One region of the Micromonospora sp. NPDC051141 genome, then DNA from elsewhere that is predicted to be linked to it. Evidence: riboswitches for the same ligand, from Rfam matches in the RefSeq annotation. Region 1 holds a riboswitch; the other holds the start of a gene.
The links. Region 1 has a riboswitch for thiamine pyrophosphate ahead of thiE (thiamine phosphate synthase). Riboswitches for the same ligand answer to the same signal wherever they lie in the genome.
Positions count from the first base shown of each region.

Region 1 (4,927 bases):
TCTACCAGATGCACGAGCCCGACCCGGGCACGCCGATCGACGAGACGCTCGCCGCGCTGGACGACCTGGTGACCGCCGGCAAGGTCCGTTACCTCGGCAACTCCAACTTCGCCGGCTGGCAGATCGCCGACGCCGACTGGACCGCGTCGTCGGCGGGGCGTACCCGGTTCATCTCCGCGCAGAACCACTACTCGCTGCTGGAGCGGGGGGTGGAGGACGAGGTGATCCCGGCCTGCGAGCGGTTCGGCCTCGGCATGCTGCCGTTCTTCCCGCTCGCCAACGGGCTGCTCACCGGCAAGTACAAGCGGGGCGAGGCGCCCCCGACGGGCAGCCGGCTGGCCGGCGGCGGCCGGTACGCCGAGCGGCTGGCGGCGGCGCGCTGGGACACCATCGAGGCCATCGAGGCGTACGCCGCCGAGCGGGGGATCAGCATGCTCCAGGTGGCCATCGGCGGGCTGGCCGCCCAGCCGGCGGTGACCTCGGTGATCGCCGGCGCGACCACTCCGGAGCAGGTACGCGCCAACGCCGAGGTGGGCACCTGGCAGCCCACCGACGAGGACCTGGAAGCCCTCAACGCCCTCCTCTGACCCCGCCCCCACCCCCTACCCAAAGCCAGCCTTCGCCAGGGGTGGAACGTCATGGGTGTCTCACGACCTTTTTGACACCCATGACGCTCCACTCGCCGCCAGCACCGGCCGCGGGTGGAACGCCATGGGTGTCCGGGGGAAGGGGTCAGTGGGGTGGTGTCGGGGCGCGGCGTTCAGCGAGGGCCTGGCGGACCAGTGCGACGGTGGCGTCGGGACGGCGCAGCACGTCGTCGGCGGTGAACCGGAGCACGACCCAGCCAGCCGCACGGAGCGCGTTGAGACGTGCCACATCACGCCGGAAGTGTGCCCGCTCACGGTGGTGGTCGCCGTCGTACTCGATCGCGAGGCGCAGCACCGGACAGGCCAGATCCACCCGGGCCACGAAGCGTCCGGCCGCGCGTATCTCGTGCTGCGCGGTGAGTGGGCCGATGCCGGCGTCGAGGAGGAGTAACCGCAGGCGAGTCTCCATCGGGGACTCGCTCAACGGTTCAGCCAGCGTCAAGACCTCGCGCAGCAGCGGCGCACCCGGCCAGCCGGACCGGGTTTCGGCGTAGTCACGCAGCGCGGACAGCCTCACCACCCGGCGACGCAGTAGCGCGTCCACGGCGACCAGCGCCTCCACCCGGGGGCCCAGCCGACCGAGGTCGAACGCGGTGCGCAGCGCGGTGGTGACCGGCAGCCCGGCGAACCGGGTACGGTCCTCGTCGGGCAGTGACGACCGCACGACCGTCAACTGCGGGTGCGGGCGCAGCCGGACGTCTGTCGGCAGTAGCACAGTCACCGGCGCGTCACGGCTGAGCAGCTCGGCACCGAACAACCAGGCGGCGCTCCCGTCCCGCCAGCACGGCACCCGGCGGCAGGCGCAACGCCACCGCCTCGCACCACATCCGATGGTCGTCGACACGGTATCCGTGCCGGTGCACGTACACGTCCGGCAGCAGGCGGACCCACGTCGGCCCGCGGAGCATCGTCCAGGTGAGCAGCCCTTCGGAGACGGCACGGCTGCCCCGGAACGGCAGGCGCGCAAGGCAGCGCGGGATACGCGCGGGAACGGACATCCTGGCAGCGTGCTGTGACGTGACGGTCAGCCGCCGTCCCGGCCCGCCGGGTGGTGCGGTCCTGGGAAAAAACTCACCCGGTCTTCCGTACGGCGGGGAGGCGTCGTACGGTAGGCCGCAAGTGACCCACGGGAGCCCGGTGTGGACCGGGCTGAGAGGGGGGCTGACAGCCCCCGACCGTTGAACCTGATCCGGGTAATGCCGGCGCAGGGAGGAGCGTTGCCGTGCCGTCCCTGGGACGACTGCATCTCATCACCGACACCCGACCGGGGCGGGATCCGCTCGGCGTGCTGCGTGCCGCCATGCCGGTGGGCCGCGCCGAACTCGTCGTGCAGGTCCGCGTGACGGACGACGCCACCGACCGGGAGGCGTACGAGCTGGCCCGCCGGGTGGTCGAGGCGTGCCGGCCGTACGGCACGTGTTGCCTAATCAACGACCGGTTGCACGTGGCGCTCGCGGTGGGCGCGGCCGGTGGCCACGTCGGGGCGGACGACCTGCCGGTGGCCGCCGCCCGCCGGGTGCTCGGCGTCGACGCGGTGCTCGGCGCGACCGCCCGGGAGCCGGACGCCGCCCGGGCCGCGGTCGCCGCCGGAGCGAGCTACCTGGGCGTGGGCCCCTGCCACGCCACCACCACCAAGCCGGGGCTGCCCGCGCCGATCGGCCCGGACGGGGTACGCGCGGTCACCGACGCGGTGACCGTGCCGGTGATCGCCATCGGCGGGGTGACCGCCGCGGCGGTGCCGGCGTTGCGGGCGGCCGGGGCGTACGGAGTGGCGGTGGTCGGAGCGCTCAGCTCGGCGGCCGACCCGGCGCGCGCCACCGCCGAGCTGCTCCGGGCGCTGACGTGTTAGGCGGGGCCCCTTCCGCTACCGGAGGCGTTGACAGGGGGCCCTTCCTTTCCGAGGTGGGGGTGGTGGGGGCGGGGCCGGTGGGGCTGGCGATCGCGTGGCGGTGCGCGCAGCGCGGGCTGCGGGTGAGCGTGTACGACGACCGGCCCGGGTCGGGTGCGTCGCGGGTGGCCGCCGGCATGCTCGCCCCGGTCGCCGAGGCGTACTTCGGGGAGCGGGAGCTGACCGGGTTGCTGGTCGAGTCCGCGGCCCGGTGGCCGGCGTTCGCCGCCGAGCTTGCCGAGGCGAGCGGCGTCGACCTGGGCCACCGCACCGAGGGCACGCTTGTGGTCGGGCTCACCGCCGACGACCTGGCCGAGGCGGGGCGGCTGTGGTCGTACCAGCAGGGGTTGGGGTTGCCGATCACGCCGCTGCGCCCGTCGGCGCTGCGCGACCGCGAGCCGGCGCTGGCCACCCGGGTGCGCGGCGGCGCGGTCGCGCCCGGCGACCACCAGGTCGACCCGCGCCGCCTGGTCGCCGCGCTGCGGGTCGCGGCGGAGCGGGCCGGCGTGACGTTCCGGCCGACGCGGGTCGGCGCGCTGTCCGAGGTGGACGCGCGGGTCACCGTGGTCGCGGCCGGCTGCGGCGCGGCGGCGCTGACCGGGCTGCCGGTCCGCCCGGTGAAGGGCCAGGTGCTGCGGCTCCGCGCGCCCGGCGACGGTCCGCCGGGCTTCCGGCACGTGATCCGGGGGTACGCCGACGGCGAGCCGGTCTACCTGGTGCCCCGGGCGGACGGCGAGGTGGTGGTCGGCGCCACCGTGGAGGAACGCGCGGACGTCGAGGTGACCGCCGGCGGTGTGCTGCGGCTGCTCCGCGCCGCCGCCGAGCTGGTCCCCGAGCTGACCGAGTACGCGCTGGTGGAGGCCGTCGCCGGGCGGCGCCCGGGCACGCCGGACAACGCGCCGGTGATCGGGGCGCTGCCCGGCCGGCCCGACGTGCTCGCCGCCACCGGGCACCACCGGCACGGCATCGTGCTCACCCCGGTCACCGCCGACCTGGTCACCGAACTGATCGTCAGCGGCGGGCCGGACCCGGCGCTCGCCCCCTTCAGCCCGGCACGGTTCGCGAAGGAGCGCCTGTGGAACTGATCGTCAACGGCACGGGGCGGACGCTGCCCGAGGGCGTCACGCTCGCCGAGGTGGTGCGCGCGGTCACCGGTCAGCAGCGCGGCCTCGCGGTCGCGGTCAACGGCGAGGTGGTGCCGCGCGGCGGCTGGCCGGCGAGCGTGCTGCGCGACGGCGACCGCGTCGAGGTGCTCAGCGCCGCGCAGGGCGGGTGACCGGGATGTCCCTGGAGATCGGCGGCGTGCCGCTCGGCTCCCGGCTGGTGCTCGGCACCGGCGGCGCGGCCAGCCTGGACGTGCTGGAGGCGGCGGTCCGGGCGTCCGGCACGGAGGTGGTGACGCTGGCGCTGCGCCGGGTCGACACCACGCCGGGTGGCGCGGGCGGCCTGCTCGACCTGCTGGAGCGGTGCAAGGTACGGCTGCTGCCGAACACGGCCGGCTGCCGGACCGCGGTGGAGGCGGTGAAGACGGCGCACCTGGCCCGGGAGGCGTTCGACACCGACTGGGTGAAACTGGAGGTGATCGGCGACGAGCGCACGCTGCTGCCCGACGGGGTGGAGCTGCTGCGCGCCGCCGAGGAGTTGGTCGCCGACGGGTTCACCGTGCTGCCGTACACCTCGGACGATCCGGTGCTGGCCCGGCGGCTGGCCGACGTCGGCTGCGCCGCCGTGATGCCGGCCGGGTCGCCGATCGGCTCCGGTCTGGGCATCGGCAACCCGCATCACCTCCGGCTGATCCGGCAGGCCGTCGACGTGCCGGTGATCCTCGACGCCGGTATCGGCACCGCCTCCGACGCCGCGCTCGCCATGGAGCTGGGTTGCGACGGGGTGCTGCTGGCCAGCGCCGTCACCCGTGCCGCCGACCCGGTGGCCATGGCCACCGCCATGCGCCACGCGGTCGAGGCCGGTCGCCTCGCGTACGGCGCCGGCCGCATCCCCCGCCGCTCCCACGCACTTCCGTCCACCCCCGACGACGGCCGGCCCGACCTGTGACCCCCCGTCCCGCTGTCGGCGATCTTGGTACGCGCACGCTCTTCCGGGGGCGGATCAGTACCAGGATCGGGCGCGGTCCGGGAGGTGTGGTGCTGCTGACCGATCGGCGCGTCGCCCGGGGACCGCTGGCCGACGTGGTGGCGAGTGCCGTGGCCGGGGGAGTGCGCTGGGTGGTGCTGCGGGAGAAGGACCTGCCGCGCGCCGAGCGCCTGGCGCTCGCCGTCGCGCTGCGCGCGGTCGTGGCCGACGTCGGCGGCACGCTGGTCGTGGCCGGACCGGACCCGCTCGACGGCGACGCCGTGCACCTGCCGGCCGCCGGCCCGTACCCGCCGCCGCGCCT
Region 1 covers NZ_JBITFD010000001.1:89,000-93,926, reverse strand. The annotation lists gene ACIA6B_RS00435 (aldo/keto reductase) at 1-587, shown strand, start outside; gene ACIA6B_RS00430 (endonuclease domain-containing protein) at 733-1,368, opposite strand; gene ACIA6B_RS00425 (hypothetical protein) at 1,376-1,645, opposite strand; TPP riboswitch at 1,764-1,875, shown strand; gene thiE (thiamine phosphate synthase) at 1,870-2,496, shown strand; gene thiO (glycine oxidase ThiO) at 2,490-3,620, shown strand; gene thiS (sulfur carrier protein ThiS) at 3,611-3,811, shown strand; gene ACIA6B_RS00405 (thiazole synthase) at 3,817-4,587, shown strand; gene ACIA6B_RS00400 (thiamine phosphate synthase) at 4,653-4,927, shown strand, end outside.

Region 2 (4,927 bases), on a different contig from region 1:
CGGTCCGGCGCGGGCCGAGCGCCAGTTCGTCGCGGACCGTGCCGGTGACGAACTGGTGCTCCGGGTCCTGGAAGACCGAGCCGATCCGGCGGGCCAGCGCCGGCGCCCGCCAGCGGTGCGGGGGAGTGCGCGCGTCCCGCCCGGCCAGTTCCGTGGCCGCGGTGACCGTGCCGGTGTCGGGGCGCAGCAGGCCGCCGAGGAGCAGCGCCAGCGTGGACTTGCCGGCGCCGTTCGGGCCGAGGACGGCGAGCGCCTCGCCGGCGCGTACCCGGAGGTCGGTGGGGGCCAGCCGGGGCGGCAGGCCGAGCCGGTCGGCGGTGAGCAGCACGTCGCCGGCCGGCGCGGTGGCGGGTCGCGGCGGCACGGTGTGCCCGGGCACCCAGACCCCGGCGGCGGCCAGCGCCTCGCCGTGCGCGGCGAAGACCGCGTCGGGCGGCCCGTCGGCGCGCACCCCGCCACCCGGTTCCAGCACCACCACCCGGTCGACGAGCGGCAGCGCCTCGGCGACCCGGTGCTCCACCAGGATCAGCGTGGTGTCCGGGTCGAGCGCGTCCGCGACCGCCCGGCGGATCAGCGCGGCGCCGGCCGGGTCGAGGTTGGCGGTCGGCTCGTCGAGCAGCAGCAGGCCGGGACGCAGCGCGAGCGCCCCGGCGAGGGCCAGCCGTTGCTGCTCGCCGCCGCTGAGCGCGGCGGTCGGGCGGTCCCGGTGGTAGGGGAAGCCGACCCGGCGCAACGCCTCGTCGACCCGGGGCCAGATCTCCTCGGCCGGCACGCCGCGGTTCTCCAGCCCGAACGCGACGTCGTCGCCGGAGCGGGCCATCACGAGCTGGGTCTCCGGGTCCTGGAACAGCACGCCGACGCGTTCGCGGGCCTTGCGCGGGTCCAGCCCGTCGATCTCGACGGTGCCCTCCTGCTCGCCGGAGTCCTCCGGCAGCAGCCCGGCCAGCGCCGCCAGCAGCGTGCTCTTCCCCGCCCCTGACGCCCCCAGCAGCAGCACCCGCTCCCCGCCCTCGACACGCAGATCAACCCCGCGCACCGCCCACGCCCGGCGTCCCCCGTGCCGCCACCCGAACCCCCGCAGAACCACCCCGCTCACCGCGCCACCCCCTCCCCAGCCTCGTTGATCAAGGAGTTTGCGTCAGGAAAACCCGCCCATGGTTGACGCAAACTCCTTGATCAACAGGGGGAGGGGGCCGTCAGACCAGGGCGCGGTCGCGGCCGGCGGGGAAGCGGTCCAGGACGCCGGTGTTGGCCAGGGCGCGGGTGAGCACCCACGCGCCGAAGCCGGCGACGATCGTGGCGCTGACGATCGTGATGAGCGCGTACGGGAGGCGGTAGGAGGTCAGCTCGTACGCCTTGTTCCAGTAGACGAAGTCGAAGATCGCCGCGCCCAGGCCGGTCAGCGCGCCGGCCAGCACCGCCACCGGCAGCTTGAACGAGCGGTAGCGGAACGCGGCGAACGCCAACTCCGCGCCGATGCCCTGCATCAGGCCCTGGAGGATCACGATGCCCGCCCACTGGCTGCCCAGCAGCGCGGAGACGATCGCGGCCACCGTCTCGCAGTAGAGCGCGGCGCCCGGCTTGCGGATGATCAGGCCGGCGAGCACCGCCGGGATCAGCCACACGCCGTAGAGCACCGCCTGCGCGGGCGGAAAGAACGCGAACGCCGCGTCGGTGGCGCTCCAGAGCAGGCCCCAGGCCCAGAAGACGACGCCGAAGGCGACGGCGATGACCGAGGCGACGACGATGTCGACGGTACGCCAGCGGTTGCTGTCGGTGTGGTTCACGGTGGCTCCCAGTTCGTGGTGAGGAACCAGGAGAAGACGCACGCCGCGCCCGGAATGCCGGACGTCGACGCGGCTGGAGGTCGACCGAACTCCCTGCGCTGGCATTACCCAGATCAGGTTCGAGGGTCTGCGGGCACCGGCCCGCACTCTCAGCGCTGTGCGCTCCCCTGTCGGATGTGAAGTTGTCTCGTCGCAGACGCTAGCACCGACGTCGGGGCCGGGCCCAGCAGGGCGACTGTCGGTAGGCTGGCGATCATGCGGGTCGAGACGCGAAATCTGACGTTCGAGGTACGCACCGGCGGCCCCGAGGGCGGCGACCCCGTCCTGCTGCTGCACGGCTTTCCGCAGCACGCCGGCGAGTGGGACGCGGTGACGCCCGCGCTGCACGCCGCCGGGCTGCGCACGTACGCGCTCGACCAGCGCGGCTACTCGCCCGGCGCGCGGCCGGCGGCGGTCGAGGCGTACCGGATCCCGGAGCTGGTGGCCGACGCGGCGGCCGTGCTGGACGCGCTCGGGGTGACCGCCGCGCACCTGGTCGGCCACGACTGGGGCGCGATCGTGGCCTGGGGCCTGGCGGCGGCGCACCCGGATCGGGTGCGGACGCTGACCGCGGTGTCGGTGCCGCACCCGGCCGCGATGGGCCACGCGCTCGCCAACGATCCCCGGCAGAAGGCCAAGTCCGCCTACATGGCGCTGTTCCGGATGCCGGGCAAGGCGGAGAAGGTGCTGCTGGCGCTGCACGGCGCCGTGCTGCGCCGGATGCTGCGCGGCGTCGGCGACGCGGCAACCGTCGCCCGGTACGCCGACCCGATGCGGGAGCCGGGAGCGCTCACCGCGGCGCTGAACTGGTACCGCGCGATGAGCGGGTCGGACATGAAGGCGGTCGGCCCGGTGGCGGTGCCGACCACGTACGTCTGGAGCGACAAGGACGTGGCGATCGGCCGGACCGCCGCCGAGGCGTGCGCGGGACACGTCACCGGTGACTACCGGTTCGTGACCCTGTCCGGCGTCAGCCACTGGATTCCCGACGAGGCTCCGGGCCCGCTGGCCGAGGCGGTCCTGGCCCGGATCCGAGGGACGGAGGAGGCATGACGGTGAGCGCCGAGGCGTACCTGGAGACGGTCACGTCGACGATGCGGCGGGTGGCCACCGAGCAGCGGGCGAACGTGGCGGAGGCGGCCGATCTGATCGTGGCGGCGCTGCGTGCCGACGGGGTGGTGCACGCGTTCGGCACCGGGCACTCCGAGGCGCTCGCCATGGAGATCGCCGGCCGTGCCGGCGGGCTGGTGCCCACCAACCGCATCGCGCTGCGCGACCTGGTCCTGCACGGTGGCGAGCCGGCCGACGTGCTCGGCCCGAAGCTGGAACGCGAGCCGGCGGTGGCGCACCGGCTCTACGAGCTGGCCCCGGTCCGGCCGCCGGACGTGTTCGTGCTCGCCTCCAACTCGGGCGTGAACGGGGCGATGGTCGAGTTCGCGTCGATCGTGAAGGAGCGCGGGCACGGGCTGGTGGCGATCACCTCGGCGCGGCACTCGGCGCGGATGACCTCGCGGCACCCGTCCGGGCGGAAGCTGGCCGACTTCGCCGACGTGGTGCTGGACAACGGCGCCCCGTACGGCGACGCCACGCTGCCGTTGCCCGGCGGCGGCGCGGTCGGCGCGGTCTCGTCGATCACCGCCGCGCTGCTGGCCCAGCAGATCACCGTCGAGGTGGTGGCCCGGCTGGTGACGGCGGGGGAGCGACCGCCGGTCTACCTGTCCGCCAACATCACCGGCGGCGACGAGCACAACGCCGAGCTGGAGGCCCGGTACGCAGGGCGGATCCGCCGGGGATCGTGAGCCGGTTTCGCGAGCGCCCGAATCGGGCACAGGCGCTGCTGCCGGCGGGTGTTCACCCGCCGGCCGTGCCGTCTTCACCGGAGGTTCGCGAGTGTCCAAGGAATCCGAGAAGCAGCGCTGGCAGCGCAACTTCGCCGATCTGTTGCAGGAGTTGCGCGTGGCGCAGACCGGCGTGCAGATCCTCTTCGCCTTCTTGCTGACCCTGCCGTTCAGCAACGGGTTCACCCGGACCACCGAGTTCCAGCGTGACGTCTACATCGTGGCGTTGCTGGCCGCCGCCGCGGCCACCGCGATGATCATCTCGCCGGTCGCGTTCCACCGGGCGCTGTTCCGCCAGGGCCGCAAGCCGGAGTTGGTCCGCTTCGCCCACCGGATGGCCACCGGCGGGCTGTTCTTCATGCTGATCGCGATGGTCAGCGCCGTGCTGCTGATCACCGACTTCGTGCTGCCCCGGCCGATCGCGTTCGTGCTCAGCGCCGTCACCGCGCTCTGGTTCCTGACGTTCTGGGCGATCCTGCCGTTCGCGCGGCGCAACTGGGGTGAGGACGACATCGACGACGATGACGACGACCCGCAGACGCTGGCCGGCGACTGACGGTCCGCCAAATCGGACGTGCACGCGACGCTACCCCTGGGTAACACCCGGGGGTAGCGTCGTTTTCGTCGAGCGCGTCGACCGCAGCCGGACCGACCATCCAGGAGGCAGCCGTGACCACGACACAGAACAACGCCGACGGGGTGGGACCGCTGCCCACCGAGGCCGGCCAGGTCTCCGAGAAGGAGGCCCGCCAGGTCGCCGAGGCGGCCCGCGAGGCGTCCTGGGACCGGCCCAGTTTCGGCAAGGAACTCTTCCTCGGCCGGTTCCGGCTCGACCTGATCAACCCGTGGCCCCGGTCCGACCCGGCCGACGTGGCCCGCGCGCAGGAGTTCCTCGACGCGTTCGGGGCGTACCTGGGCGCCGAGGTGGACGGCGCGGCGATCGAGCGCGACGCGCGGATCCCGGACGACGTGTTCCACGGCATGGCCCGGCTCGGCGCGTTCGGCATGAAGATCGACCGGAAGTACGGCGGCCTCGGGCTCAGCAACCTGCACTACTGCCGGGCGTTGATGCTCGCCGGTTCGGTGAGCCCGGCGATCGGCGCGCTGCTCTCCGCGCACCAGTCGATCGGCGTGCCGCAGCCGCTGAAGATGTTCGGCACGCCCGAGCAGAAGGACCGCTTCCTGCCCCGGCTGGCCGCCGGCGAGGTCTCCGCGTTCCTGCTCACCGAGCCGGACGTCGGCTCCGACCCGGCGCGGCTGGCC
Region 2 covers NZ_JBITFD010000011.1:200,635-205,561, reverse strand. The annotation lists gene ACIA6B_RS21765 (ATP-binding cassette domain-containing protein) at 1-1,096, opposite strand, end outside; gene ACIA6B_RS21760 (ECF transporter S component) at 1,197-1,787, opposite strand; TPP riboswitch at 1,860-1,966, opposite strand; gene ACIA6B_RS21755 (alpha/beta fold hydrolase) at 2,043-2,879, shown strand; gene ACIA6B_RS21750 (sugar isomerase domain-containing protein) at 2,876-3,625, shown strand; gene ACIA6B_RS21745 (DUF6328 family protein) at 3,717-4,220, shown strand; gene ACIA6B_RS21740 (acyl-CoA dehydrogenase family protein) at 4,334-4,927, shown strand, end outside.
Region 2: linked by a shared signal. The riboswitch ahead of ACIA6B_RS21760 (ECF transporter S component) and the one ahead of thiE (thiamine phosphate synthase) in region 1 are both predicted to bind thiamine pyrophosphate.